DNA from 3 places in the Acetivibrio cellulolyticus CD2 genome. Region 3 is predicted to be linked to each of the others. Evidence: riboswitches for the same ligand, from Rfam matches in the RefSeq annotation. Region 3 holds a riboswitch; each other region holds the start of a gene.
What was found. Region 3 has a riboswitch for cobalamin ahead of cbiQ (cobalt ECF transporter T component CbiQ). Riboswitches for the same ligand answer to the same signal wherever they lie in the genome.

Region 1 (10,359 bases), on a different contig from region 3:
GCTGTTCCCATATTACTCATTGCTTTTCTCACAGCCCATACACTTTCAAGCTCTTTTTGGTCAAGCAACAGTTCTTCTCTACGTGTTCCGGATTTATTAATATCTATCGCAGGGAATATCCTCATTTCTGACAACCTTCTGTCTAAGTGAAGCTCCATGTTACCAGTTCCCTTAAATTCTTCAAATATTACATCATCCATCCTGCTGCCTGTTTCGATAAGAGCTGTAGCCATAATTGTGAGACTTCCACCATGCTCGATATTTCTTGCAGCTCCAAAAAATCTTTTTGGCTTGTGGAGTGCACCGGGATCAAGACCTCCTGACAAAGTTCTTCCTGTCGGTGGTATTGTAAGGTTATATGCTCTTGCAAGTCTTGTTATACTATCAAGAAGTATTACAACATCCTTCTTTTGCTCAACAAGCCTCTGCGCTCTTTCAAGTACCATCTCAGCAACTTTTATGTGATGCTCCGGAACCTCATCAAAAGTGGAGTATATTACCTCACCTTTTATGGAACGCTGCATATCTGTTACTTCCTCAGGACGCTCATCTATAAGCAAAACTATAAGCTCTATATCAGGGTAATTTGCAGTTATAGAATTTGCTATTTTCTTTAAGAGAATTGTTTTACCGGCTTTTGGAGGTGAAACAATCATTCCACGTTGTCCCTTACCTATAGGTGCTATCAAGTCAATTAATCTGGTTGACAACTCCCTGGGCGCTGTTTCAAGGGTAATCCTCTGATCAGGGTATATAGGTGTTAAATACTCAAACGCAACTCTCTTTGTCGCAACCTCAGGTGGATCTCCATTAACTGTTTGGACATATAGCAACGCCTGGAACTTTTCACCTTCCTTGGGTATACGCCCTTTTCCCTTTATTTTATCTCCTGTTTTGAGATTAAAACGTCTGATTTGTGATGGTGATACATAAACATCTTTAGGACCTGAAAGATAATTATCGCTTCTTAAGAAACCATAGCCATCAGGTAATACTTCTAAAACACCTTCTACAGGATCATCGCTTTCAATTTTCTCAAACCCGTTTGCTTGCGGAGCATTTTCATTTTCTTTTCTCTGTTCCTGATATTTGAATGGTGGTTTAGGTCTGGCGTTTTCATTTTCCTGCGGCATTTCTTTAACTGGTTTTGCCTCAAACTCAACTTTCTGTGGTACTTCTACCTTTTCTTCCTTCTTGGCATTATCGTTAATAATAGTTTCTACTTTTTTTGGTGCTTCTGATTTGACAACATTATCTTGTTTAATTACATCATCTTTCTTAATTATGATGTCTTGCTTTTCTTGCTTTTCTTGCTTTTCTTGCTTTTCTTGCTTTTCTTGTTTTTCTTGTTTTTCTTCCTTTATAACATTATCCTTTTTTGCCTCTGTATCTAGCTTTATATTTTCTTCTTTAATATCAAGCTCAACTTCAGGCTCAATCTTTTCTTCAGAAAATTTGTTAGCCTTTGGCCTTCCGCGTTTTGACTTTCTCAGAACTACAGGAGAATCATCTGTGTCTGCAACATTTTCATCTTGCTTGACTTCAATTTGTTTTTCTATGCCTTTTGAATTTTCAACGTCCTCACCTGCAAAATCCACATTATTAGCTTCAGAGGCATTTACAGAATCCTGATCACTTACAGGCATAGCTCCAATTATTTCCCCGTTGCCAGATTTATATATTATTTCGATAAGTTCATTTTTTTTGTATTTGGATAAATTTTTTAGTCCCATCATCTTTGCTATATAGCGCAAATCCTCAAGCGTTTTATCCATAAGATTAATACCTTCCATGTTGCACCACCTTAAAATATAGATTATATATAATTCCACTATTTGGGAGTTCATTCGTTTAGATAACAATCAGTAAAACCTTTATTACAGGAAAGGTTAATACTTCGAGAAGATTCGTAGATTAACTCATAAACAATAGTTATTATATCAATACCCCTAATACTTGTCAATCATAATTTTTACAGTTAAGTAATTTTTATGAACTTCAAAATGTGCAATGTATTGATTATATTGGAGTTTTTAAAAATAAATATTTCATTATTGATGTGAGTTCCAGAATTAACCCTTTTCAACTGTTTAAGGCTCCCCAAAATCGTTATTTTAAAGCTATTATATATTATAATTTAGATTTCACAGAATTATTAAAATATCACTTTTTTCTAATAAGAGACTCAAAAGGCAAATTTCCCAAACCAAGACCCTCATCCAATAATAATATCTGTTTTACTTTTAAGTTTTCCCTTAAATGTTCATTGGTAGAGGCATATAATATTTTGCTGGCAGGGCACTTTTTGCACCTTAAATAAATTTTATCAGATAGCAATAATAATTCAATATCATCATTACCACATTCGCAAAATAAATTACCTTTTTCCGCAATATCATGTATTAAATTGAGCGAATCAAACATAACTTGAGTATTTGTAAAGTAGCTGTCATATCCCAACATATTTATTAATTCGTCAAATTCTTTTTCCAGATTGTCAATTCTTTTTCTAACATCCTTGTCGCTCCCAATAAAGCACTGCTGTATACCTGTCTTTGGGCAATAGAATATACTTACGTCCGGTTTTATGAAGTCTTTTCTCTCTAAAATGTAAACATGGCTCGTCCCACACCCAATACATGGTATAGCAATTTTATAGCTATCGGTGTTTTCTTTGCTTATAACCAGCATTGACCCATTGCAGCGGCAATTAAAAGCTGCTTCTCTTCCAAATGATAATTCAAAAAGTGTAATATTAACGAACTCAAATGTACCACAGGATGAGCATTTATAAGCAATGGTTGTACTGGCATCAATTATCATTATTCCCACCTCTATATAATATAATTCGTGCAGGGAATAAAAAAATCCTCCTTTTCCTCACTGATTTTGTAAAATTAAAAATCCTAATTTTAAAATAAAGGGGTTACTACAGTTTCTCTTACACGAGCTTTTTTAAAACAAAAGACAATTCTAAGTATAGCCACATTAGATTATGGTAAAACATATATGTAATATTTTACTGGAACTAAATTATATAATTTTATATAATTAATAAAAAACTACCTAAAAGTTGAAAGGATGTTATTTGTCATGCATAAATATCTCAAATCATCTGCTCTGGTTTTGTTATACTTATCAATCTATTTTGGAGTCCAGATCCTTGTAACTATTATATTTACAGTAATAAAAACAATTGAATTCTTCGCAAACCATTCAGCAGATCTGTCTATTACAAATGATGCTTTAATGGCTGTACAGCAAGATGTACTTGGCAATACAACTTTAATTGTGATAATTTCCATATTCGTTTCACTACCATTATATACCTTAGCTTCCAAAATTACAAAGGAAAGTTTTATAAAGATTTGCAGTTTTAATAGAATACGTGCCACTGATTCGGCATTAAGCTTAATTACAGGGCTGTCTTTAGCTGTATTTATCATGTTAGTTCTATCATACATAGACTCAATCTATCCTTTAGATAAAATACCTGGCAGCTATGATAATCTAATGGAAAATATAATGGGCGGAAACTTCTATGTTACCTTTTTAGCCGTTGGTATACTGGCTCCTATTATGGAAGAAATAATATTCAGAGGTTTTATTTTGAATGAGCTCAGAAAAATTATGCCTGCTGCAGCAGCAATAATTGTGCAGGCAGTTTTGTTTGGAGTAATACATTTTAATATTGTGCAAAGCTCCTATGCCTTTGTGACGGGAGTAGTTCTGGGTATTGTTTTCGTAGCTACCAAATCCCTGTTTGCTCCAATAATAATACATTTATCATTTAATACCCTTAACGTAATATTGAGTGAAATAACTATAAACCAACAATTAGAACAATACAGCCTGATTATACTAGTCGCTAGCTTTCTGATCTCTTTATCGTCAATATATATTCTATGGGTGAAACAAAAAAACATAAATGGCATTGAGTAATCTCTCAATGCCATTTATGTTGGAGCTGGTGGACGGAATCGAACCCCCGACCTATTGATTACAAGTCAATTGCTCTACCTGCTGAGCTACACCAGCATTTTTACTATATATCGTTCAGGTTCTGTTTGTTTCGCCCTGACACTTTGATAGTATAACAGCAGAATTTATTCATGTCAACACTTTTTGTTAAGAAAATTTGCCCAGCTTTTTACCAGGTATTCTCTTAGGTATTAATGGCTTATACAGTCATATTCCGGAATAAAATAAAACAGCTCTTACTTATCGCAAGAGCTGTTTTATTTAAATTTATGGTGGGCACTATAGGGCTCGAACCTATGACCCCCTGCTTGTAAGGCAGGTGCTCCCCCAGCTGAGCTAAGCGCCCATAAATTTATCACCTAACAGGCAAGTCCTATTATAGCACTAATTACTTAAACAAGTCAATTATATTTTTTTGGAAATTCAAAATTATTAAAATTAAAGTTCCCGGGGCGTTTAGCCCCATTCAACTTTAGAACCCTTTGCTTTAAAGTAATTAAATAAAAATTCTGCTGGAAATTTAAATATTGATGTCTAATAATGTATAGTTTTCAAAAATCATCGCATCATTTATTTTATAATTTACAGGCTCTTTGAACAAAGGGCCATCATATACAAATGTATGGTATTCTCCGTTTTCACCACACATATCTGCACCTGATTCTTTTATTTTATTAACTGTCTCCCTTGTCAACAAACTACCTATAAACTCTGGGGATAGTTTTTTGTTATCAACTACTTTTATTATAGCTTTAAAACCGCTATCAATAAACTCGTATACAAGACTTTCCCTGCTCTCATTCCAAAGCGGAAAATAAGCTTCTATCCCAGCAGCATCACACCTGTCTGTGCACCATGTACGATGTACCTCAAGGTCTATATCACCAAATACACAAACTTCAGCACCGCATTCTTTTGCTTTTTTTAGCGCATTTTCGAAATTAGCGGCATATTCATCCCCTGAAGTCCTAACAAGATTTATTGGAATCCCAATAGAATCCCGAATTTTCATAAGCAATTCATCTGGTACCCCGTGAAACCACGAAACTTTGGCATCTATATTATAAGTCGTAATTAACTCTAAGGGTACCATTCCCTGTTTTATAGCCCTCCATATAGCAAGCATGCTATCTTTTCCGCCACTAAATGACGCAACAAATTTACTTGTATTTTTGCTCATCTGGTCCCCCACATTTTTAATGATTCTTGCATATAACTTTTTATATCCATATGATAAATTTCTTCTAACAATCTCCCATCTGTAAACATATGCGCATCTCCATATAGTGCACCCTTCCCGTCAGCGAGCAGCAATATCTTATCTGCAAAATGCATTGCAAGGTTTATATCATGAAGTACGCCAATTACCGAATGACCGTCCTTTTTTGCCCACTGCTTCAAATATTCTACAAGCTCAATCTGAAACTTCAAATCAAGATGATTTGTCGGTTCGTCCAGTAAAATCAAGCTAGGTTCCTGAGCTAAAGCTTTTGCAAGGAATACTCTCTGAAGTTGTCCACCTGATAGAGTATCTATTTGCCTGTCTTTTAAGTCTATAACTCCGACTTTTTCAAGACAATCAAGTACAAAATCACTGTCAGTTTTTGTTGGCCCTCCAAATATTCCCCCTTTCATATGGAGATACCTCCCCAGCATAACAGTCTCAAATACTGTATATGAGAAATATATTGCCTCGTTCTGCCTTAAAATAGCTATCTTTGAAGCAATTTGTGATCTTTTCATTTTGTTTAGAGGAATACCGGACAGAAAAATTTTGCCTTCACTTTTAATGAGACCTGCAATAGCCTTAAGAAGTGTAGTTTTGCCACAGCCATTAGGGCCAATTATGCAAATTTTTTCACCTTCTCTCACGTCGAAAGATACTCCCTTTAGAACTTCAGTTTCCTCATATCCACATCTGACATTTTCAAGCTTTAACACATTTTATCTCCTCTTTCTCCCCGAAAAATATATGTATGCAAAAAATGGTGCACCAATTAGCGCTGTTACCGCACCAACCGGGAGCTCCGATGGAGAAATTATTGTTCTCGCTATAAGGTCGGCACATACCATAAATGTACCTCCAAATAGTGCCGAAAGCGGAATAACAACCCGATGACTCGAACCGAATAATTTCCTGACAATATGGGGAGCTACAAGATCTATAAATCCGATTATGCCTGTAAAAGAAACTGCACAGCCAGTCAATGCCGACACCAACACGAGCAGAATCCATTTCACTTTAGTAGTTTCAACCCCTGCAGCTTTTGCATGCTCTTCACCGAAAGTCAAAATATCCAATTCCCTTACAAAAAACATTGTCACAATTATCAGCACTATGGCAACCGGCAAAAATAAAATCACATATCTCCAATCTTTCTGTGAGAAACTGCCAAATTGCCACATTATAAGTCTCTGGGCATCTTCCCTGTTCAGCGAAGATATTATTGTAAGCATTGCATTTACAAATAGTGTAAACACCATTCCTGTAAGAATAATAGTATTCGTTTCCATATTTCTATCCACACCAGCAGCAAATCCCATAGCACCTAAAACGGTCAGCAAGCCGCAAATCAGCCCAACTGTCGGAAGAGTGAAAAGCCCAAGCATAGGAATCGTAATGCCTGTTATCATGACAATACCTGCACCAAGGGCAGCACCTGATGAAACACCCAGCGTGTATGATGAAGCAAGTGGATTTTTTAGTGTTGATTGCATTATAGCACCACTGACCGCCAAAGCTGCACCTACCCCAAATGCCATCAGCACTCTTGGAATACGTATATCCCAAATAATAGATGCTGTGATTTTATCGATATTAACAGCCCCACTTGCACCTAACACCTTATTTGTAATTACCGCAAGAATTTCATAAAATGGAATCATAGCGCTGCCTATGGCAACACCCAATATGCAAATAATAATACTTACTACTAATGCTAAAATTATCTTTAATTTCATATTCTTAATATTTGTCGGGATATATTGCCTTTGCAATTTCCTTCATAGCCTTTACGATATTTTGATTTGGCAGCGAACTTGCAGAATTGTCAATGTAATAAACATCTCCGTTCTTCAATGCCTTCATGTTTTCCCATCCTTTTCTTGCCTTAATTTCTTTAACTGGTTCCTTCATATAATTTACATTCGTCAGAATAATATCCGGGTTTTTAGAAACAACAGCTTCGTTGCTCACACTTATCCAGCTTTTCTGATCTGCAAATACATTTTTTGCTCCAACAAGTTCTATAATCTCATTTAAGAAAACTTCCGAACCAAAGCTGTACATATTTGGATCGGCTGCTATTTCAAAATAAACAGTCTTTTTATTATCAATGCTCTTACCCACTTGTGCTATGTTAGCTATTTCCATTTCCATGTTTTCAATTATTTCCTTACCTTTTGCAGAAGTTCCAGTCGCATCTGCGATGAACTTTATATCCGATTTGATTGCCTCAATTGAATTGCTCGTAGGAATTACTACAACACACAAACCTGCATCCTTTAATGCCTTGAACGGTTCTTTTGTACTATCAACCTCACTCATTCCGGAAGTCAAAACCATATCTGGTTTTAAGCTCATCATTTTTTCCAGATCCGGTGCCATCATATCAAATTCAGAAATTCCCTCTTTCAACCCACTGATACCTTTTGCATTTTTATCTATAGCGATTATTTTATCACCTAGTCCAAGTTCTACAATTGTTTCAGTGATGGCCGGTGCCATCGAAATAATTCTATTTACATTCTTCGGAACTACTATATCGTTTCCTGCCGGATCCTTTGTCGGCAAAGTACCGGAAGCGTTGGCAACATTACTTTCCGGCTCAGTTACATTTCTATCTGGAGTATTTGGGTTTTTGCTGCATGATATAAAGCTAAATGCCAAAACAGCAGCTGTTAATAACAATAATATTTTTTTCATTTTTCATTTTTCCTTTCAACACAAAAATTAAACCTCCTGACCAAAGATCAAGAGGTTATGGATATACTAATTTAAATAGCAACACGCCAGCACCCCCTATCGCTCGTAGAGAAATTTGTGCAATGAAATAGGCAGGTCTTCTGACTTAGGTTCAACGATACTGAAGCCTTCCCAGTTTCCCAGTGGCATCTTTTCCAGCATCTCCCCTTTACAGCGGCGGGACCGTACAGGACTTTCACCTGTTTCCCTTTTAATTCGGCTATCAAACCGAAACCAATTATCATCATATTCAACTTTCATAAGCATAACATTTTATAAACAATAATTCAATCCAAAAAATACAGATTATTTCAAAATGCAAGAGCTAGTTCCGATATTCAAAAATAAAGTAAATCATCTAAATTTATTAAAAAAATTATTTATCACTCTCTTTAGCAATCATTTCAACCAGCTTTTCACCGGAAATGTCTTCAGAGACATCTATGCGATTTAAACCATAAAGAGTATAAGGATTGCCCTTTTGAATTTTGCTTACTTTATTGCCAATAACCACAGTGGCTCTATAGCCTAAATCTTTATAAATCTGCTCTGATAAAATGTTGGACAAGCCATATGGATAAGTAAAAACTGTTGGACTTATTTTTAAATTTTCTTCCATACTTTTTACTTCCATTTCATTATCCTTCACAAGAACATTGCAGTAATCTTTAGTAGTTTCATTAGATATTATATCACTACCTCTTCGAGGATACTTATCGGTACTCTCATGCAAATTATAGCTGTGGCTTTGAATATCTATCACACCGGATTGTAACATTTCAAGGGCTTCCTGGTAATTAAAATGTGGTAAAATAGGTTCATTGGAATTTATTCTCTTGTCTCTCCCAACTGACCAACCAATAATGCTTATTGTTGCTTTCATATTTAGTTCCTTAAGAATAGGAAAAGCATAGTCATAGTTACTTTTATAACCATCATCAAAAGTTATTGCAATAGGCTTTTCCGGTAATTTTGCAACTCCATCAACGTATGATATCAAATCTTTGACAAATATAGCTGTATATCCTGCTCTTTTTATTTCCTCCATGTCATTTCTAAATTTTGAAATAGAAACAGTTGCTGAGTTTTTAGACTCATTATCCTTTACAATGTGATGATACATAAGAATAGGAACCTTAACCGTTTCAGTATTTTTTTCAGATAATAAACAGCTTGTAAAGCCATTATTGGGTGTTAGGATTTTGTTGCACAATTCATTAGCATTGTCCTTTGTCATATAAACTCCAAAGTTTTCAGGATAATAAATATCTTTATCATTAAAGATTTTACCCAGCATCATCTGACCTGCTAGATTTCTGAAGTGAACAGAATCATAGAAATAGCGGGGATCCTTACTAATTTCATTATAGCCAGAGAAATTCCAAAAATCAGTTATTCTACTCAGTCTAATCCAGTAATCCTTTACTTTTTCGAGGTTAAATGCATGAAGCTCTGAATCATAGTTAGGAGAGCTTATCACTTTTAAATTAATATCTTTTGCTTTACAATAGTCACTAATCCTTTGAATTGATTCCAAGCATTTATCTGCCTTACTGGTCTGAAATTTATCATAATTTCTGAAAGAGTTGCTTCCAATTTGACTTATATAGTCATTAATATTTGGGATATTTTCAGTATCCCTTTTCGTCTTGTTATAAACACCTGTCTGAGGCAAAAAAACATCATATTTATTGGGCTTATCCATTAAATCTCTTGATATATAAGCTTGTATTTTTTCAAAACTATAGCTAGGATTTAGAGTTAAGTACTTTAAATAAAAATTCATCAATGGCTTTCCCGAAACTTCTGCATGCAATTCCTCTTTTTCATCAGTAGTTTCATTATTGTACTTTTCCAATTCACTTATTCCTAAATTTAGAACTATATTTTTTACCTCATAATGATCTATTAAGTATTTTAATGTTTTTTCAACATGTGCAAGATCTGCACCATACATAAACATATTATAAAACTTTGCATCCTTGTAGTATTTATTTAGCAGTTCCGGTGATATTGAACTAGTTTTTGAGCTTCCAATTATATAAGAATTATATTCATTATGGTGCTCATCAATATATGCAATCTTTCCAGTCCTAGGATTATTAGTAATATTATACCCATACCATTTTAAAACGGGATCTCCAAAAACACCAAAAGGATCTATGAAAAAATTTATCGAACAAGCAATTAATAATGCTGCTATAGCTCCAAATAAAAAATACAAAAACCATTTTTTTGAGTTCATTCAAATCCCCCTTATTACATGAAATCAAATAGTTATTTGCGAAATGCTATAACGCTTGAATTTACTGCATTTCAAATTGATATTTTTATTGTTTTCCCCCTCTGCTTCTAGTAAAATATAGGTATCTAATCCAATTTTAAACAAGAGAAGGGGAAAACAAATGGTAAAA
Region 2 (10,359 bases), on a different contig from region 3:
GATGTAAAGGTATATAATTTGGTTAATTTAGTACTGAAACAAAACTAAAATTCTTTTGAAAATTGGAAGTTTAAATTATTAAGCGGCTTTGGAAAGATGAATTTTCCAAAGCCGCTTATTTTAATGTTATGGAAATTATGATTGTTTTATATTACTTATGCCAAATAGTTATGTGTGCAAAATATAACTTTGGTCATAATTTTTCAGCTATTCTCTAATTAAAAATAAAAACAGTTGAAGTAATATTTCAATCAATCCTTATACTTAGGTATGTTTTCATTAAATGGAGGATAAATAATACCTTTATCTGTTATTATCGCAGAGATATATTTATTAGGTGTAACATCAAAAGCCGGATTTCTGACTTTGATTCCTTCTGGTGCTATTCTGACGCCTTTTATATGAGTTACTTCATCGCTGTTTCTTTCTTCTATTGGTATTTCATCTCCGCATTCTATTGAAAAGTCAATTGTAGAAATTGGAGCCGCGACATAGAAAGGAATATTATTTTCTTTCGCAAGAACTGCCACAGAATATGTTCCGATTTTGTTTGCCGTATCCCCATTTAACGCTATTCTGTCTGCACCAACTATTACGCAGTCAATTAAACCTTCTTTCATGAAATGGCCTGCCATGTTGTCACATATGAGTGTAACAGGTATATTGTCCTCCATAAGCTCCCATACAGTCAGCCTTGAGCCCTGGAGATATGGTCTTGTCTCATCAGCGAAGACATTTATGTTTTTGCCTGCTTCATGAGCAGAACGTATCACTCCGAGTGCAGTGCCGTGATCGCATGTAGCCAATGCTCCCGCATTGCAGTGTGTAAGTATGGTGAAATTCTCTTTTATCAATTCATTTCCGAATTTGCCTATTGCTCTATTCGAATCGATGTCTTCCTTTTCCATAAGGCATGCTTCAGCTTCAATAATTTTTATTATTTGGTCAATAGGCTTGTCCATATTGAAAACAGCCTTGTTATATACCCTGTCAACGGCCCAAAACAGGTTTACTGCTGTTGGACGAGTGCTTTTAATTAAATCACAAGCTTTTTTCAGTTCGGTAAAAAATTGTTCGGTTGAGCTGATATTTATTGAATTGGCTGCGACAACTATTCCATATGCAGCAGTAACACCAATAGCTGGAGCACCCCTTACTATCATGGTTTTAATTGCATCAGCTATCTCTTCATATGTTGAAAGCTCAACTATTTTATGTTCTGTAGGCAGCTTTGTCTGGTCGACAAGCTTTAACACTCCGTTACAAAATTCCAAAGTTTTCATACTTTTTCTCCTAACTCCTTATTTACAGCATTTGCAGTTGATGTTGGATGGATCAATTCTCTTAATCACTTCAAATAGAAGCTTTTTAATTCTTTCATTGTTGTCTGCAAATACCTTTAATACCTCTTCCTCGGTAACCGGAGCAATGTCGTCACGACCTTCCAGACCCGCATCATAATCAGTTATTAAAGATATGTTTGCATAACAGATACCCATTTCTCTAGCTAAATAACATTCGGGATACTGTGTCATGTTTATAACTTCCCAGCCCATCTTATTAAACCAACGGCTTTCGGCTACTGTAGAGAATCTAGGACCCTGTATTACTACTACTGTTCCTTTTTCATGTATTGTTATTCCGAGGTCTTTTCCGGCTTGAATGGCCAATTTTCTGAGTTCAGGGCAATATGGGTGAGCCGGACTTGGATGCTTTGTCTCAGGACCGTCAAAAAATGTATCCTTACGGCCAGACGTTCTGTCTACAAATTGATCGCACACAACAAAGTCTCCTGGCTTTATTTCAGCCTGAAGGCTTCCTGAAGCTGTAGGTGCTAAAATCTTTTTTACCCCCAGTTGTTTCATAGCATAAATATTTGCTCTGTATGGTATCATATGGGGTGGAAGATGATGTTTTTTGCCGTGGCGTGGCAAAAATGCTATTTTCTTTCCTTCAAAGGTTGCAATTGCAAATTTGTCACTGGGTTTTCCATAAGGTGTATCAATTTCAACTTCTTCTACGTTTTCCAAAAAAGAATAAAAGCCCGAACCGCCAAAAACTCCTATATCGACATTGTATTCCATGATAAACCTCCTATAAAAATTGATGTTTTGTATAAAGATAATGATGTGAAGATTATAACTTCCACTGTTGTTTTTTCTTTAGTATTATTTGATACCAAATAGTCACTTTGAAAAAGTGGAAATAATATTTTTCACTTTCCTTAATTATATTATAAATATTTTTAGTTTCAATTAATTTAAGCATTATTTTGAAATTTTATAACTTGATTGTGTATAAATAATTATGCTTAAGGAGGATACTAGAGATGGATAACATGCAAATGGAATTTTTTAAAAAAATGCTTATGACTCAAGGCAAGGACGTTGAAGGTACGATAAACTCAATGAAAGAACATGGAATTGGAGAGCAGGAGGGGGATGAACCTGACGAACTGTCAAGCTATGATAATCATCCCGCGGAACTTGGAACAGCTCTCTTTGAAGCAGAAATAAACAACGCGCTTAAAGTTCATGAGGAACATTTATTAAAGGATATACATGATGCTTTAGGAAGAATATATGATGGAACTTATGGAAAATGTGCTTTTTGCGGAAAGGAAATTGACAGGGAAAGACTTGAAGCGCTGCCCTATACAAGATTATGTATAGGGTGTGAGACGAGCAAGGCGGTAACCATGGAAAATTTGGACAGACAGAGGCCGGTAGAGGAATTGATATGGGATGCACCACTTGGAAGAAAGTACCTCAATAAAAGAGAAGATGATGAATTTGAAGGCCTTGATCAATTTTTTGATCTTGTTAAATATGGGTCTTCGGATACACCACAGGATATGGGCGGCTACCATGATTATGAAGAGTTTTATACCAATGAAATAGACAGGCAGGGAATTGTAGATGATATGGATAGAGTATCGAATGAAGCTTATAAAAGACAACTTCCCGATTAGAAAAGGAGGTGATTTTATTGGGTGAAAAGGATATATTCATTGAAATTAATAGACTTCTAGAGGATCAAGGTATGGATTTAAGGATAAATGACATGGACGAATTGACAGATTTTCTGGAAGAATATGAGGCGGATGAAAGCGAAGCCAGTGAAGTTTATGAAGAAATTCGCGAATTATATGATCAACTTCTTATGGGAGCAGGTATGTGGTAGGAAGTAAAAAGCAAAAGGCTGAAAAGTGATATTAAATACTTTTCAGCCTTTTTCCATTTCAATAAGTACTACATTGTTCCACTGAATTGGTTTTTAACCTGTGTTATATCATTTGGATTTGCTGGTTGTGCAGGTTGGTAAAAACCTTTTTGTTCCGCCAATTTAAATAAGTCATACTGGAATGTTTCGCAGTTATTTCTGATCTGCTGTATAGCTTGACGGAGCTGTGGATTTTGGGTTTGAGTAATTACGTTTGCATACCCTGTAACGCTGCTGTTAATCTGTGATAATAGGTCATTCACCATTTCTTTTTCTTGCATATTTAATTCCTCCTTAGCTTAAGAATGACAATAATTGTTGTTTAGTGTTTCTTGCATCTTGTGCGGATTTTTGAAACATCTGCTTTATCTGCGGATCTGTGGCTTGTTGAGCATAAGTGTCCAGTTTTTTAGCTGATGTTTCATGAGACCCTATAAGGTGTCTCAAATTTTGAAGTTCCTGTTGGTTTAATTGGTTCATAGATAATCTCCTCCTTATCAGATCGTAGTACTTTTCAAATTCTCAAGCACCATAGTTATTTTCTTTAAATCAACAAAAAATATACAGAAAATATTTAAACAGAAAATAATATTTTCGTCATTTGCTTCACAAAATTCGTCAGATAGGCTATTCCAAAAATCAGAAGTTATATTTTAAGTGGATTGATTTTTTGACATATTAATATATAATAGTTACTACATAGTAAAATACGGGAGATACATAATAATGAATGAAAGCAATAAAATCAAGTATTTTGAGTATATTCCGTCAAAACCAAATGAGAGTATGATTCTTACAAGGCTTGGTTATCAGAAGACCACTACAGTTTTTAGTGATGAATATAAAGAAAAGCTAAATGAGATTATAAAGTCAGGTATTTTACTCTGCAATACCAAGGGTGTTTTCGGAAGATATGAGATTATCGAAAAAAGCGAGAAATATGTGAAGCTGGAAAATGGCGTGGTTTTTGAAAGCGCTAGTCTGGCAAAACTTTTAAATAAAAGTATTGAGGTTGTTTTGATGGCCTCTACTGTTGGTAAGGAGATCACAGATAAAATACATTTTGAAGTTGAAAGCGGAGATGCTTCGCTTGGCGTTATCCTGGATTCTGTAGCATCACAGACTGCGGATGCGGCGCTTAACTGGATGGTTGACTTCATAAATAAATTGATAAGAAGAGAAGGAAAAAGCCTTACCAGGACAAGGTACAGCCCGGGATATGGAGATCTTCCGTTAATAAATCAAAAAAAGATTTTTGACACTTTAGGTCTGGAGAAGCTTGGACTTAATATTACTGAAAGATATATGCTGCTACCTGAAAAATCTGTAATTGCAATAGCTGGAATAGAAGGGATTGATTCTGATGAATAAGATACAATTTTTAGATTATTTAAAAGAGAATATAATGGTTCTTGATGGAGCTACGGGAACTGAACTTCAAAAGAGGGGAATGCCTAAAGGAACATGTCCTGAAAAATGGGCAATTGAAAACCCTGAGGTTATTGTAAACGTGCAAAGGGATTATATAAAAGCAGGATCTAATGCTGTATATACATGCACTTTTGGGGGCAATAGAATAAAACTTGCAGAGTTCGGGCTGGGTGACCAGACTGTAGAGATAAATACAAAGCTGGCAAGACTGGCCAGGGAAGCTGTTGGAGATAACGGTTTTGTTGTAGGAGACCTTGCTCCAACAGGACGTTTTGTCAGACCTTTTGGAGATATGCCTTTTGAGGAGTGTGTTGAAGCATACAAGGAACAGGTTAAAGGCCTTTTAGAAGGTGGAGTGGATTTCTTTGTCATTGAGACTATGATGGATATACAGGAGGCGAGAGCTGCGCTTCTGGCAGTTAAGGAAAGCTGCGATCTGCCCGTATGTGTAAGTATGACGTTTGATGAAAACGGACAGACGCTGACAGGTACGGACCCAATAACTGCATTAATAACTTTGCAAAGTCTTGGCGCTGATGCTGTAGGCTGCAATTGCTCAACCGGTCCTAAAGACATGATTAAGATCATTAAAGCAATGAAGCCCTATGCAAAGGTTCCATTGTTGGCAAAACCAAATGCCGGACTGCCAAAGCTGATTGATGGTAAAACTGTTTTTGATATGGGGCCGGAAGAATACGGGACATATGTAGAAGAGTTTCTTAATAGCGGAGTTAACCTTCTTGGTGGATGCTGTGGCACTTCGCCTTTGTATATTGAGCAGATACGTAAAAACATAAATGGTGCAAAGCCTATTGAAATTATAGCAGAAAAAATAAGTGCGGTTACATCTGCAAGAAGAACAGTTTTTACAGGATTTGGTGAGCCAACTGTTGTGGTAGGTGAAAGAATTAATCCTACCGGCAAGAAGAAGCTTCAGGAAGAGCTAAGGGATGGAAAAACCTCTGAGGTCAGGAGGTTTGCAGTAGAGCAGTTGGAAAAAGGTGCAAATGTACTTGATGTCAATGTTGGGATGCCAGCGATAGACGAGAGGGAGACAATGGTTAAAATAGTCGAGCTTCTTGTGCCTATGGTTGATGCCCCGCTGTGCCTTGATTCATCTTCGCCGGAAGTACTTGAAGCTGCTCTTAGAATATATCCCGGCAGGGCTTTGATCAATTCGATATCTGCTGAAAAAGCAAAATTGGAAAAGCTATTGCCTGTAGCTGCAAAGTATGGAGCTATGTTTATCCTTCTTCCGTTAAGTGATGAAGGAGTACCTGCAACTGCCGAGGAAAGATATGAGGTTATTAACAGGGTATATGATATAGCTTCGAAGTATGGATATGGAAAGAACGATATAGTAGTGGATGGTCTCGTTATGACGGTTTCTTCGGATCAGAAGGCTGCCATTGAGACTTTAAAGGTAATAGATTGGTGTACGAACACTTTCGGATGCGGTACTATTTTAGGCCTTTCAAATGTATCATTTGGCTTACCGGAAAGGAACTGGGTAAACAGTGCTTTTCTTGCTATGGCGATGGGAAGAGGACTAACAATGGCTATAATGAACCCTTCAAGTGATATTCTTATGAGTATCAAAATGGCGGGAGACGTTCTTACGGCAAAAGACAAAAACAGCTTAAGATATATTGAGTATTTCGGCAAAAGTTCTCAAACCAAACCTGCTGAAGCTGTAAAAAAGGCAGAACAAAGCTCAAATCAGAAGATTTACGAGGCTGTTGTAAGAGGAGACAGGGAAAATGTAAGAGCTTATATAGAAGCAGGACTAAAAGAAGGACTAGAACCTTCATATGTGGTAGATAGTTGCTTGATTCCGGCTATCACTCATGTTGGTGACCTCTATGACAAAAAGGAATATTTTTTACCACAGCTTATTCAAAGTGCTGAGACTATGAAGGAAGCTTTCGGATATATTGAGCCTATGCTTAAGAAAGACTGCAATGGAGAAAATGCTAAAGCCGGAATTGTTATTGCAACTGTTAAGGGTGATATACACGACATTGGTAAGAACATTGTAGGGTTGATGTTAAAGAACTATGGATTTGAAGTTTATGACCTTGGAAAGGACGTTACAGCTGAAGACATAATAAGTGCTGCAAAAGAGAAAAATGTACGTATAATCGGGTTATCAGCTCTGATGACTACAACAATGATGGAGATGAAAACAGTAATAGAACTGGCTAAAAAAGAAGGCTTAAGTACAAAGTTTATGGTGGGTGGAGCTGTTGTAACCGACAGCTTTGCGAAAGAAATAGGGGCGGACGGCTATTCGGAAGATGCTTATAGTGCTGTAAAGCTTGCCAATAAACTTTTGGAATGCAATAAATAATTCTGTTGAATTCTTGGTAAAGACATATTTTTTCTATATTGAACGCACAAAAAGTTTACATCAGAAATTGTGCGTTCAATATTTTACTCCTTGCTTTTTGATTTTGGAATAATTCTTGCTTTCTTCAATGAATAAAAATCTATGGGGCATTTAGCCCCTATCGATTTTAGGACATTTGTTTCGCAAATTCCTTGAATAAAAAATATAATTTTTCAAAAAATAATTTCAAACGTTGACACTATATATTGTGTGTGGTAAAATTAGCTATAACAAAATATAGTTAAAACATAGGTGACCAAAAACATTTGGTTGAAAAGGGAAGCAGGTGAGATTCCTGTGCGGTCCCGCCGCTGTAATGAGGAGTTGTTTCATTGATACCACTGGTTGAGCAACATTAACTGGGAAGGGATGAAACACCGATGATTCTAAGTCAGAAGACCTGCCTTTGTACCACGCCTTTAACTCTACGGATGATAGGGGGTGTATGGATTCGATTTTCAAATTGGCCTTAATCAAGGCTTTTCAAGTTTTCATATCTTATTATCTATTTTGGGGATAAAAGCGTATTTTTGTGAAACCAGTATCATTTAGTACACTTGATTTCATTGTGTTTAATATAAATTGTCCCAGCTACACCAGAAAAATAAAAATAGGAGATGTTCTAATGATTAAAACAATTATTAAAAGGAACGGAAGAGAAGAAAAATTTCAGCCGGAGAAAATTACATGGGCAATTTTCAAGGCTGCATCAGCATGTGGAGGAGACGATTTTACTAAAGCGGAAGGCATTTGCAGGCAGGTTATGGATTTGGCTGAGCTTACATATAAAGATACGACACCAACAGTAGAAGAAATACAGGATACTGTTGAGAAGGTTTTAATAGAAAACGGTCATGCTAAAACAGCGAAGGCTTTTATATTATACAGGGAAAAGAGAAAAAGTGCCAGGGATCTTAATGCTCTTGTAGGAGCAACAATAGATATGTTTTCGGACTATCTTGGAGACAGGGATTGGAATATAAAAGAGAATGCCAATACCCAGAAAAGTGTCAATGGCCTTAATAACTATGTAAGAGAGACCTTTACCAAAAAGTACTGGCTGCATGAGATATACCCTTCTGAAGTCCGGGAAGCACACGAAAATGGTGACTGCCATATTCATGATCTGGGCTTTTTCGGTCCGTATTGTGCCGGGTGGGACTTAAGACAGCTTTTACTTGATGGATTCGGCGGGGTTGAAGGAAAAGTAGAGAGCAAACCGGCCAAGCATCTAAGGTCGTTTTTAGGCCAAATCGTAAACTCGACTTTCACTACACAGGGTGAAACAGCCGGGGCTCAAGCATGGTCCAGCATTGATACGTATTGTGCGCCATTTATACGTTATGATAATATGACCTATGATCAGGTAAGACAGTGCCTTCAAGAATTTATATTTAATATAAATGTTCCTACAAGAGTAGGGTTTCAGTGTCCTTTTTCCAATTTGACCTTTGATATAACTGTGCCATCCACACTCAAAGATGAACCGGTTATAATTGGAGGAAGTTACATGGATGAAAGTTACAAGGATTTTCAGAAGGAAATGGACATTTTCAACAGGGCATTTTGTGATGTAATGTTAGAGGGAGATTCAAAGGGCAGAGTATTTACTTTCCCGATTCCTACTATTAATATCACAAAAAGTTTTGACTGGAACAATCCTGTAGTTGATGAATTTATGAAAATAACTTGCAAATACGGCATTCCTTACTTTGCAAATTATGTAAATTCGGATCTTTCTCCGGAAGATGCTGTTTCAATGTGCTGCCGTCTGAGACTTGATACGACTGAACTGAGGAAAAGGGGCGGAGGTTTGTTTGGAAGTAATCCGCTTACAGGTTCGGTAGGAGTCTTTACAATAAACCTTGCTAGAATCGGATACCTTTCAAAGTCAGAAAGTGAGTTTAAAGCAAGGCTATGGAAGATTGCAAATATAGGAAAGACATCTTTGGAGATTAAAAGAAAAATTATAGAACAGCAATCGGAAAAAGGCTTGTACCCTTATTCCACGCATTATTTAAGACATGTTAAGCAAAGAACAGATGAATTTTGGTACAACCATTTCAATACAATCGGTATTATTGGGATGAATGAAGCACTGTTGAATTTTATGAATAAGGATATAACTACAAAAGAAGGTCAGGCGTTTTCAATTGAAATAATGAATTACCTTAGAGAAGTACTTGTAGATTTCCAAAATGAGACCGGGCATTTTTACAATCTCGAAGCTACTCCGGCAGAAGGTACTTCTTACAGACTTGCTCAACTTGACAAAAAGAAGTATCCAAACATTATCACAGCCGGAAAAGATACGCCATACTATACAAATTCGACGCAGCTTCCGGTTGAATATACTGATGACATATTTGAAGCATTAGAACTCCAGGATGAACTCCAATCGCTCTATACAGGCGGAACAGTCCAGCATTTGTATCTTGGCGAAAGCATAGAGGATATTGAAGTTTGCAAAAAGCTTATTCAAAAGGTATTTGTAAATTATAAAATGCCATATATATCTATAACACCAACATTCAGTATATGCGCAGACCATGGTTATATAAAAGGTGAGCATTATACCTGCCCTGAATGTGGAGCAAATACGGAAGTATGGTCAAGGGTAACAGGATATTTAAGGCCTGTAGCTAACTTTAACATCGGAAAGAAAGAAGAATATACAGGTAGAAAGAAATTTGTATTGGCGGAGAAGATATCATGAGAATAGCCGGATTACAAAAGAATTCCTTTGTAGATTATCCGGGTAAGATGTGTGCTGTTCTTTTTACTCCCGGCTGCAATATGGATTGTTTCTATTGCCATAATAGGGCTTTGGTAGAAGGTGGACATGAAAATATAACTGATGCAGACGAAGTTTTATCATTTTTAGAAAAAAGAAAGGGGTTCCTTGAAGGAGTTGTTGTGAGCGGGGGAGAGCCGACACTCCAAAAGGGGCTCCTGCCCTTTTTAAAAGATGTAAAAAGGCTGGGATACTCAATAAAACTTGACACAAACGGAACTAATCCGGATGTGGTTGAGAATGTTTTGCATAAAGGACTTATTGACTATATTGCAATGGATTTTAAGGCACCGTATGAGAAATATAATGAGATCTGCAGAACGGAAGTTGATATTGGAAATGTTATGAGAAGTGTGGATTTATTGATCAACAGCGGCATAGATTATGAGTTCAGAACAACTCTTGCACCCGGACTTGATTCTAAGGATATCGTAGAGATTGCGGAGGAAATAAGCGGAGCAAGGCTTTATGTCCTGCAAAAATGCCGAAATGGGAGCACTGAGGGAATCGGGTACAGTGCAGA
Region 3 (10,359 bases):
GAATAATTATATGTTGTAGAAGGAATGAAAAAATGAGTAACAAAATAGCAAGGATTATAAGTGGAAGTATTGCCGAAGAATTGGAGATAGAAACCGGAGATATATTAGTTAGCATAAACGGTACGGAAATCAGAGATATAATAGATTATAAGTTTCTTTTGGCAGATGACTATCTGGAAGTTGAGATAGAAAAGAAAAATGGTGAGCTTTGGACTCTTGAAGTTGAAAAAGAATATGAAGAGGATCTGGGAATAGAATTTGAAAAAGAGATTATGGACGAGGCTCGGAGTTGTCGTAATAATTGCCTTTTCTGTTTTATTGACCAGCTTCCGAAGGGAATGCGTAAAAGCCTGTATTTTAAGGATGATGATTCAAGATTATCTTTTCTTCAAGGGAATTTTGTGACCTTAACGAATATGACTGACGAGGATATTGACAGGATTATCAGGTATAGAATCTGTCCTATAAATATTTCAGTGCATACAACCAATCCTGACCTTAGAATAAAGATGCTAAAAAACAGATTTGCGGGAGATGTATATACAAGACTTCAAAAATTGGCGGCTGCAGGCATTATGATGAACTGTCAAATTGTATTGTGCCCCGGCTACAATAATGGAGAAGAATTGATTAAAACAGTCAATGACTTATATAAGCTGTATCCTTCTGTTGAAAATGTCGCAGCAGTGCCGGTCGGGGTTACCAGACATAGAAAAAATTTAAATGAAATAACCTTATATAATGCTAAAAGTGCTAAAGATGAAATTGATAACGTTAGCGAATTTCAGCAAAAAGCTATAAAGGAGATTGGAACTCCATTCATTAGGCTGGCTGATGAATTTTATGTGATGTCAGGAACTGAAATTCCGGATACTCAATTCTATGGAGAATTTGAACAGATAGAAGACGGGATAGGTATGATCAGATTTTTTAGAGACAGTATCAGTAAAAGTCTAAAATCTCTTAAACTGGAAGGTAAAGGTTCGTTTACTTTGATTACAGGTGTTTCAGCATATAATGAAATACTGTGGGCTGCAAAAGCCATTGAAGAAAGAAATGACAAGGTTAAGATCAGGGTTCATAAAATTATAAATTATTTTTTTGGTGAAACAATTACTGTAGCTGGTTTGCTGACTGGACAGGATATTATGAAACAAATTCAAGTTGATAGTGTTTTAGATTATATAATAATGCCAAGGAATATGTTTAAAGCCGGAGAAAATATAATGCTGGATGACGTTACTACCGATGACCTCGAAAAGCATTTTGGGAAAAAGATATTAATATGTGATTGTACAGGTGAAGATTTAATAGAGCTTATTAATGATCATATTTAATCAGGAGACAGGGAATTACTCCTAATATACTATGCGTTTAATAATAAAATAAATTAAATTAAATTATAAAGGTGTCGGTGATGGAGTTGCATTGAAATCTAAAACCGATATTTATTTGCTAAAAATGGAGTGAAAAATTATGATAGATAAAGAACGTGTGAAAAAAGCTATTACAGAAATTCTTATTGCTATTGGAGAAAACCCGGACAGAGAAGGACTTGTAGAAACACCGGAACGTGTTGCAAATATGTATACAGAAATTTTTGCAGGGCTTTATAATGACCCTAAACAACTGGTAAAAATATTTCATGAGGATAACCATGAAGAAATGGTAATGATAAGAGATATACCATTATATTCTGTTTGTGAACATCATCTTTTACCTTTTGTAGGGGTTGCCCATGTGGCTTATATACCTAGGAATGGTAAGGTCATAGGAATTAGCAAGCTTGCAAGAATTGTAGATATTGTTGCAAAAAAACCGCAACTTCAGGAAAGGATTACAAGAGAAGTTGCTGATATTCTTATGGATACGCTTACTCCACTGGGAGTTGCTGTTGTAGTTGAAGCAGAACATCTATGTATGACAATGAGGGGGATAAAGAAGCCAGGATCTAAAACTATTACATCAGCTCTAAGAGGAAATATAAAAACTGATGCAAGAACCAGATCAGAGTTAATGGCACTTATAAATGGAAAGTAATATCTTTGTGAATCAAAGTTCTCTAATGTAAGATAAAGCTTAAAAATATATTGATAAAACTGAGCCTCTAGTATATTATATAAGTTGGTTGAAAACTAAATATATAAAACAGGTGCCTATACAGTTCTAAATAGGTGAAAAGGAAAGTCGGGTAAAGCCCGCGCGGTCACGCCGCTGTAAAAGTGGAGTTCTCCATTTATGCCACTGGGAAACTGGGAAGGTTTGGAGAATGATGATGCTTGAGCCAGAAGACCTGCCTGTTTTGTTACACCAATTACTCTACGAGCGATAGGGGGTGCTGTGTATGCTTACACTGAATTATTTGTATATACATGACCTCTTGACTATTTAAGTTGAGAGGTTTTTTAATTTGTATAAGAACATAATTATTTGTTAAGAATTAATCAGAATGAAGAGTAAAAATGTTAACATGAATATTGCTAAAAATCAAATACTATTTTAAGTGTTCTCCTAGGCGTATGGCCTTGGAGAAAGGATAGGGGAATCGGGTGCAAATCCCGAACGGAACCGCCGCTGTAAGCACTTAAGCGTATGCTCGTCGATGAAAGTCGGTCACTGGGAAACTGGGAAGGCAGAGCATATGCTGCAGGAGAAATATTCCTATAAGTGTAAGTCAGAAGACCTGCTTGAATTTGACTTACCCACTGATCGGTGGAGGGACTGAATTTTTACAGAAATACGGCTGTAACAATATATAATTGTTATGGCCGTTTTTATATTTTATCCAAATGACTTGAGGAAGGGGGGAATTCGAGAGGTGGAAAAATGGATTGTCTTATGTACTATGATACTTCTGCCCGTAATTATATATGAGGTGAAGCATCGGGACAGGCACAGGCATGTCGGCAGTGCACATGAACACCGGCACGGTATCAGACATAAACACGGAGCGTTGATTTCCATTGATTATTTCGCTTATTCCTCTAAAATCAGACAATGGAATGCCACATTAAAGGTCATTCTATCAATATTGACAATTATTTTGTGCATACTACTGAACAATGTTTATGTTTCAATTGTTGTGATTTTTTCAATGGCCTATCTGGTCATTAAGGTTGGTGGACTTGGGTTCCATGATTATTTGTCAATACTGACTGTACCACTGGCATTTATTCTGCTCAGCATTCTGGCCATTGTTGTTGATTTTTCTGGTCAGCCTGTGGGTGAATACCGCTTGTATTTCGGATTGGGTTATCTATATACCACGAAGGCAATGCTTAAGGGCGGTGTTTTTCTGATGCTTAAGATCATTGCGGCAATTAGTGCTCTGCAGTTGATGATTTTGACAACCCCATCCTCTGAAATTATTTCTGTAATGAGGAAAACACGTTTGCCAAATGATTTTATTGATCTGATGAATATGATATACCGGTATATTTTTATTTTGCTGGATGTATTCGCCAGGATGAAAAACGCAGCAGAATCCCGTTTGGGATATCGTGATTTTAGAACCTCTTGTTATACGTTTGGCAACGGCGCGAGCAATATGCTCGTCTTATCGTTGAAAAAGGCAGATGCTTATTATGACGCGATGGAGGCCAGATGCTATGATGGAGAGTTGAGGTTCCTTGAGGAAGATAAAAAAGCGGAAATCAAGCTGATTATTTTGGCGACGGTATATATAATGTATTTGCTTCTGCTGTGGTACCTGACAAGATAAACGGAGGACTTTTATGAAGAATACAGTTTTAAAAGTGGAGAATCTCCACTATGTATATGGGAATGGAAAGGCCGCACTGGAAGGTGTCAGCGTTGAAATATACGAAGGTGAGAAAATTGCCGTCATCGGGGCTAATGGTTCAGGAAAATCTACATTTTTCCTGAATATTAACGGTGTCTATGCCCCAACGCACGGAAACATCATTTTTAGGGGGATTCCCGTCAGCAAAAAGAATTTGAACGAGCTGCGTAAAAACGTCGGAATAGTCTTTCAAGATGCGGACAACCAGATTATTGCTTCAACGGTCCGGGCGGAAGTGAGCTTCGGTCCGATGAATTTAAAGCTTCCGAAGGAGGTAGTGATAAATCAGGTAAACAAAGCACTGGCCTATATGAACCTCTCGGGGTTCGAGGATCGACCGCCGCACTATTTGAGCGGAGGGGAAAAGAAACGTGTAAGTATTGCCGATATTGTGGCGATGGAACCAGAGGTGATGATTTTTGACGAACCGACATCATCACTGGACCCCATGAACGCCATGATGCTGGAGGAAGTTTTGCAAAAGTTGGGGGGTGAGGATAAGACCGTAATGATTTCCACCCATGATGTGGATTTCACTTATAGGTGGGCTGAACGCGTTCTTGTTTTCTGTAGCGGGAAAATCATTGCCGACGGAACGCCGCTTGAGATATTTTGTAATTCGGAGATTTTAAAACAGGCAAATTTGAAAAAGCCAGTCATGCTGGATGTCTATGATATGCTTGTGAGAAAAAAGATTCTACCAGACACGCAGGCATATCCAAAAAAAACGCAGGAATTAAAAGATGTATTGGACAATAACTATTTGATTTCAGATGATTTGAGCTAAAATTACAAACAAGGAGGATTATATGAAAAATAATAAAAAGATTATGATTACTATTTCTGTTGCCATTGCAATTATTTTTGGGATCATACCAACCGGTAGTGCAATGCACATCATGGAGGGCTACTTACCTCCAAAGTTCTGTATTATGTGGGGTGTTTTATCTATCCCGTTTTTGGTAGCGGGTTGGTTTTCCATTAAGAAAACCTTAACAGAACATCGTAAATCAATTACGATTCTTGCCATGGCCGGAGCATTTGTTTTTGTTATTTCGTCTCTAAAGATTCCATCTGTAACGGGAAGCTGTTCACATATGACAGGAACGGGGTTAGGTGCAATCTTATTCGGTGCAAGTGCTACCAGTATCTTAGGGCTTATTGTGCTGATCTTTCAGGCTATCCTACTCGCACATGGAGGTCTCACAAGCCTTGGTGCCAATACGTTTTCCATGGGCATAGCGGGTCCGCTTGTTTCGCTCGGTATCTACAAGCTGTGCAAAGCACTGAAGGTCAACAAATTTGTTGGGGTTTTCCTCGCAGCGTTTATCGGTGATCTATTCACCTACTGTGTCACCAGCGTTCAGCTGGCACTCGCCTATCCGTCAGCTCAGGGTGGCGTCGCTGCTTCAGTGGTTAAATTCCTGACGGTTTTTGCACCGACACAGTTGCCTCTTGCTATCGTTGAAGGCATTTTGACTGTTCTTATCATAATGGGTCTTGAAACGTACGCAAAGTCAGAGTTAACAGATATTGGATTTGCAAAGGAGGCGTGAGAAAATGAAAAATAAGAGAAGCACAGTTATTATTTTATTAGTCATTGTAATATTGATTGCACTGGTGCCGTTATTCACCTTAAAGGGTGCACAGTTTGGCGGATCTGACTCCGCAGGCAGCGATATGGTCAACCAGATTACAGGTGGTGAATATAAGCCTTGGTTTACGCCTCTTATGGAAACATGGATCGGAGGAGAGCTGCCGAGCGAAATGGAAAGCTTCTTCTTCTGTGTCCAAACAGGAATTGGCGTTGGTATAATCGCTTTCTTGATGGGAAGATTTGTAGAAAGAAAAAAGAAGGAAGATGAGAATACAGCAAGATAAAGATTTTATGCTGCTTTGTTGGGAGAGAGTATGAGCATATCACAAAAGGATATAAAAGACAAAAGTGTTGACAGCGAAAAACAAAGAGAATATATGGTTAAGTCAGGGAAAAAACTACGGTTGGGATATACTACCGGAAGTTGTGCTGCTGCGGCTGCAAAGGCTAGTGCTATTATGTTGCTGGAAAAGCGTGAAGTCAAACAAGTCAAATTGCTACTTCCGAATGGGGGAGAGCTTGACCTGGAAATTGGAGATATTGTAATCAATGACAAAGCCGCAAGTTGTTGTGTTATAAAGGATGCTGGAGATGACCCTGACATAACTGATGGGATTAAAATATATGCAAAAGTAAGAAAAACCCAAAGCAACATAATTATTGATGGAGGGGTTGGTGTCGGTAAAGTAACTGGGGCAGGCTTACCATGCAAAGTAGGTGAAGCAGCCATCAACCCCGGGCCTAAAAAAATGATAGCAACGGCTCTTTTAGAAGTTGCTCAACTGTATGGATATGAAGGTGGTTTTGAAGTAGAAATATTTGTACCACAAGGACAGGAAATAGCAAAGAAAACCTTTAACGAAAGACTTGGAATTATGGGCGGAATTTCAATTTTGGGAACTACGGGTATTGTAGAGCCCATGAGCGAAAGCTCCTTGATTGAAACAATCAAACTTGAATTGGGAATAAAGAAGCAAAACGGGCAAAAGGTGTCGTTTGTTGCACCGGGCAATTATGGACTTGATTTTGCCAGAGAACATTTGGGAATTGATATAAACAGTGCTGTCAAATGCTCCAATTATATAGGCGAGGCCTTAGATCATGCACTTTATCTGGGATTTGAAAAGCTTCTGTTGGTTGGGCACATAGGCAAGCTTGTTAAAATTGCAGCAGGGGTCATGAATACCCATTCAAAAATTGCTGACTGCCGCAATGAAATATTTGCAGCTCACTGTGCTTTGATGGGTGCAAATAGGGAAACCGTTGAAAAAGTTATGAATGCAAAGACAACTAATGAGATACATGATATTTTAACGCTTCAGAGTTTGTCTCAAAAAGTATATGAAAGCATATTAAAAAAGATTATATTTCATTTAAATTATCGTGTCATGAACAAAATGCAAATAGAGGTAGTTGTATTTTCTAATGAGATTGGTGTACTTATGCAGACGGATAATGCGGCAATATTGATTAATGAGTTAAAGGAGACAAAGCTTTGAAAGGAATACTTTATGGAGTAGGAGTTGGGCCGGGAGATAAAAAATTACTCACAATACTGGCGGTAGAGACTTTAAAGAATGCTGATATGATTGTGGTCCCTGACACAGGAGGGGAAAAAACTGCTTTAAATATTGTGAGTGAATACATTGAAGGCAAGAAGCTAATGTATTGCAGTATGCCGATGACAAGAGATGCAGCAAGTTTACAGGAGAGTCATAGAAACAGTGCTGAATTGATTTGTGCCCAACTGGATAAAGGTTTGAATCTGGCTTTTATTACATTGGGTGACCCTACAATCTATTCGACATATATCTACGTACACAGGCTGGTGATTGAGAAAGGTTATCAAGCAAGAATTATAAATGGAATCCCGTCCTTTTGTGCAGCAGCTGCAAAGCTGGGAATTTCACTGTGTGACGGAAAGGAGGCACTTCACATTATTCCTGCTTCTTATGAGGGTGTGGACAAGCTTCTTGCTTTAGATGGAAACAAGGTGCTTATGAAAAGCGGGAAAAGCATTTTAAATATTAAGGATAAGTTAAAAAAACATAATCTGCTCAGCAATGCCAAAATGGTGGAATGCTGCTATATGGAAAACGAGAAAATTTATGATGATCTTGAGAACTTGAATGAGAATAGCAGTTATTTTTCGATAATTGTAGTTAAAGGAGATTAAACATGGTTTATTTTATTGGTGCAGGGCCTGGGGCTGTTGATTTGATTACTGTGAGGGGATGCGAGCTTTTAAAGAAGGCGGATGTTGTTATATATGCAGGTTCCCTGGTAAACCCTGAGTTGCTTTCTTATACAAAAACTGGCTGCAAGATTTATAACAGTGCTTCCATGACGTTGGAAGAGGTTGTAGAAGTTATTGTTAAATTTGATGCCCAGGATAAGATAGTTGTAAGGCTACACACAGGTGATCCAAGTATTTACGGAGCAATCAGAGAGCAGATGGATCTGTTGGATAAAAATAATATTGAGTATTGTGTAGTCCCTGGTGTTAGCTCATTTTGCGGAGCTGCATCAGTATTAAATGCCGAATATACTTTGCCGGATATAAGCCAGACGGTGGTACTTTCAAGGATGGAAGGCAGAACACCTGTGCCACCGGACGAGGATATTGTCAAGCTTGCTTCTCATAAAGCATCCATGGTGTTGTTTTTAACCTCATCCATGATTGAACCGTTAAGTAAAAAGCTTGTTGAGGGTGGTTATAAAGCTGAAACGCCAGCCGCCATTGTTTACAAGGCAACCTGGCCCGACCAGAAAATAATACGCACAACGGTTGAAAATCTTCATAAAAGTGCTATGGAGAATAACATATCTAAAACGGCACTGATACTGGTTGGAGATTTTCTATCCTGTGAATATGGTCGCTCGAAACTGTATGACAGCAGTTTTACTCATGAATTCAGGAAGGCGAAGCAGGAATGAAAATAACCTTGGTTGCTTTTACAAAAAAAGGAGCAAATATTTGCTTGAAGTTAACTAACTGCTTGAGAGAAAAAGGTCATCAGACAACAGGCTTCTCAAAGTGCAATTGCCATGATTTGAACCTTCTTGAAAACAATCTTTATGACTTTACAAAAAAAGCATTTGAAACAAGCAGTGCAATTGTTTTTGTTGGAGCTATAGGTATAGCTGTTAGAGCTATAGCACCATTTATAATATCAAAGGCTCAAGACCCAGCAGTTATAGTAGTAGATGAATTAGGAGAACATGTTATACCTATTTTATCAGGACATCTGGGGGGTGCAAATGAGTTGGCGATAGACCTTGCAGAATTATTAGAGGGGAAGGCTGTAATCACAACTGCAACTGATATTAATAATGTGTTTTCTGTGGATATATGGGCTAAAAAACATGATCTTCATATTGATAATATTGAAAACATTAAGCATATATCATCAGCTATATTAAATGGTCAGAAAATGGGATTTTACTGCGACTTTCCTGTAGACGGAGGGTTGCCCATTTTTTTAACAAATGAGAATGCCGATGCAGGAATTTATATTTATAACTCCACAGGCAGCAAGCGGAATACTCTTCCTTTTCAAAACACATTATTTATGAGACCTAGACAGTTCATTGTGGGGATAGGTTGCCGAAAAGGAACTGAAAAGGGCATTTTGGAAGAAGTTTTTTTAGAAACATTGTCCAAACTGAGTATTTTACCATGTTTAGTAAAAAGTGTTGCAACAATCGACATAAAGAAAGAAGAAAATGCTATTACCTATTTATGTGAAAAATACCGCTATGAGCTTAAAGTATATAATAGTGAGGAGCTTTCTAAGGTAAAGGGAGATTTTACTGCGTCAGAATTTGTACGAAGCGTTACCGGAGTAGATAATGTATGTGAGAGAGCGGCGTATCTTGCAAGTGATGCCGGAGAGTTTGTCCTCAGGAAAACAGTTGAGAGAGGTATTACAATTGCGGTTGCAGTTAAAAGCTGGAGGTGTAGCTTTTGAATATAATCATGGCGGGGATAGATTACCACTGTGCCAGTGTTGAAATCAGAGAGAAAGTAGGCTTTGTGCCGGGCGAAATAAGAAAGCTGCTTACAAGGATGAAAGAAAAAAGCAGTGTTTCCGGGGTAGCAATGGTATCAACTTGTAACCGTACCGAAGTTTATTTTTCATATGACCAATGTGAGAATATCGATCCGGTTGGAATATTCTGTGATGCAGCAGAGCTCAATGAAGATGAAATTAAAAAGTATTTTTACATAAAGAATGGAGAAGCCGCAGTGGTTTATCTTTTCGAGCTGGCCTGCGGCATACACTCAATGATTTTTGGAGAAGACCAGATCATTACTCAGGTAAAGGGTGCTATTTGTATTGCAAACGAAGTGATGGCAAGCGATGCAATCTTAAACACCCTATTCAGGTGTGCAGTAACTTGTGCAAAGAAGGTTAAGACGAGTCTTGTGTTAAGTACTGTTTCTCCTTCAGTTGCAAGTCAGACAGTACAATTTTTAAGTGATTACCTTTCAAATAATAGGAAAAGTAGAGCCTTGGTAATTGGAAATGGAATAGTGGGAAGGAAAGTATGCGAAGAATTGCTGATGAAGAAATGTGAGGTCTTTTTAACACTTAGACAGTATCATAAAATTCAAAATATAATTATTCCCTCGGGATGCAAAACCATAAATTATGATGAAAGATGTCGGCTTCTTTCCCAAATTGACATTTTAATAAGTGCGACATCCAGCCCACACCAGACAATCACTTATGACATGATCAGAAGCTGCTCACCTAGACCAAGGTATATTATTGATTTGGCTGTGCCAAGAGATATTGACCCGGAAGTTAAGAATATTGAAGGCATAATCTACTGCAATATTGATACTCTTGGTGAAATTGCACTAAAGGATAATACAAAAGAAATAGCAGCTATGAGGGTGCTGATTGAAGATCATATGGAAAAGTTCAAAAAATGGATTTTCCATAGAGAGAAA

Region 1: linked by a shared signal. The riboswitch ahead of ACECE_RS0211045 (ABC transporter substrate-binding protein) and the one ahead of cbiQ (cobalt ECF transporter T component CbiQ) in region 3 are both predicted to bind cobalamin.
Region 2: linked by a shared signal. The riboswitch ahead of ACECE_RS0225890 (ribonucleoside triphosphate reductase) and the one ahead of cbiQ (cobalt ECF transporter T component CbiQ) in region 3 are both predicted to bind cobalamin.

Annotation. Positions count from the first base shown of each region.
Region 1 covers NZ_JH556653.1:2,048,962-2,059,320, forward strand. Annotated here, with positions in the region: gene rho (transcription termination factor Rho) at 1-1,793, opposite strand, end outside; gene ACECE_RS0211010 (hypothetical protein) at 2,164-2,823, opposite strand; gene ACECE_RS32590 (hypothetical protein) at 3,144-3,464, opposite strand; gene ACECE_RS32595 (CPBP family intramembrane glutamic endopeptidase) at 3,514-3,942, shown strand; tRNA gene ACECE_RS0211020 (tRNA-Thr) at 3,963-4,038, opposite strand; tRNA gene ACECE_RS0211025 (tRNA-Val) at 4,252-4,327, opposite strand; gene ACECE_RS0211030 (Dph6-related ATP pyrophosphatase) at 4,502-5,161, opposite strand; gene ACECE_RS0211035 (ABC transporter ATP-binding protein) at 5,158-5,922, opposite strand; gene ACECE_RS0211040 (FecCD family ABC transporter permease) at 5,926-6,942, opposite strand; gene ACECE_RS0211045 (ABC transporter substrate-binding protein) at 6,947-7,906, opposite strand; cobalamin riboswitch at 8,020-8,199, opposite strand; gene ACECE_RS0211055 (polysaccharide deacetylase family protein) at 8,322-10,190, opposite strand; partial or broken gene ACECE_RS27280 (transposase) at 10,351-10,359, shown strand, end outside.
Region 2 covers NZ_JH556659.1:1,326,864-1,337,222, forward strand. Annotated here, with positions in the region: gene mtnA (S-methyl-5-thioribose-1-phosphate isomerase) at 252-1,283, opposite strand; gene ACECE_RS0225855 (S-methyl-5'-thioadenosine phosphorylase) at 1,302-2,084, opposite strand; gene ACECE_RS0225860 (TraR/DksA C4-type zinc finger protein) at 2,330-2,971, shown strand; gene ACECE_RS0225865 (hypothetical protein) at 2,980-3,183, shown strand; gene ACECE_RS0225870 (spore coat protein) at 3,252-3,503, opposite strand; gene ACECE_RS0225875 (hypothetical protein) at 3,517-3,702, opposite strand; gene ACECE_RS0225880 (vitamin B12 dependent-methionine synthase activation domain-containing protein) at 3,949-4,593, shown strand; gene ACECE_RS0225885 (homocysteine S-methyltransferase family protein) at 4,586-7,003, shown strand; cobalamin riboswitch at 7,276-7,464, shown strand; gene ACECE_RS0225890 (ribonucleoside triphosphate reductase) at 7,668-9,758, shown strand; gene ACECE_RS0225895 (anaerobic ribonucleoside-triphosphate reductase activating protein) at 9,755-10,359, shown strand, end outside.
Region 3 covers NZ_JH556658.1:376,717-387,075, forward strand. Annotated here, with positions in the region: gene ACECE_RS0217475 (DUF512 domain-containing protein) at 33-1,337, shown strand; gene folE (GTP cyclohydrolase I FolE) at 1,477-2,040, shown strand; cobalamin riboswitch at 2,134-2,315, shown strand; cobalamin riboswitch at 2,485-2,705, shown strand; gene cbiQ (cobalt ECF transporter T component CbiQ) at 2,819-3,721, shown strand; gene ACECE_RS0217490 (energy-coupling factor ABC transporter ATP-binding protein) at 3,735-4,589, shown strand; gene ACECE_RS0217495 (energy-coupling factor ABC transporter permease) at 4,612-5,358, shown strand; gene ACECE_RS0217500 (energy-coupling factor ABC transporter substrate-binding protein) at 5,363-5,683, shown strand; gene cbiD (cobalt-precorrin-5B (C(1))-methyltransferase CbiD) at 5,714-6,898, shown strand; gene cobI (precorrin-2 C(20)-methyltransferase) at 6,895-7,575, shown strand; gene cobM (precorrin-4 C(11)-methyltransferase) at 7,578-8,336, shown strand; gene ACECE_RS0217520 (cobalt-precorrin 5A hydrolase) at 8,333-9,370, shown strand; gene hemA (glutamyl-tRNA reductase) at 9,367-10,359, shown strand, end outside.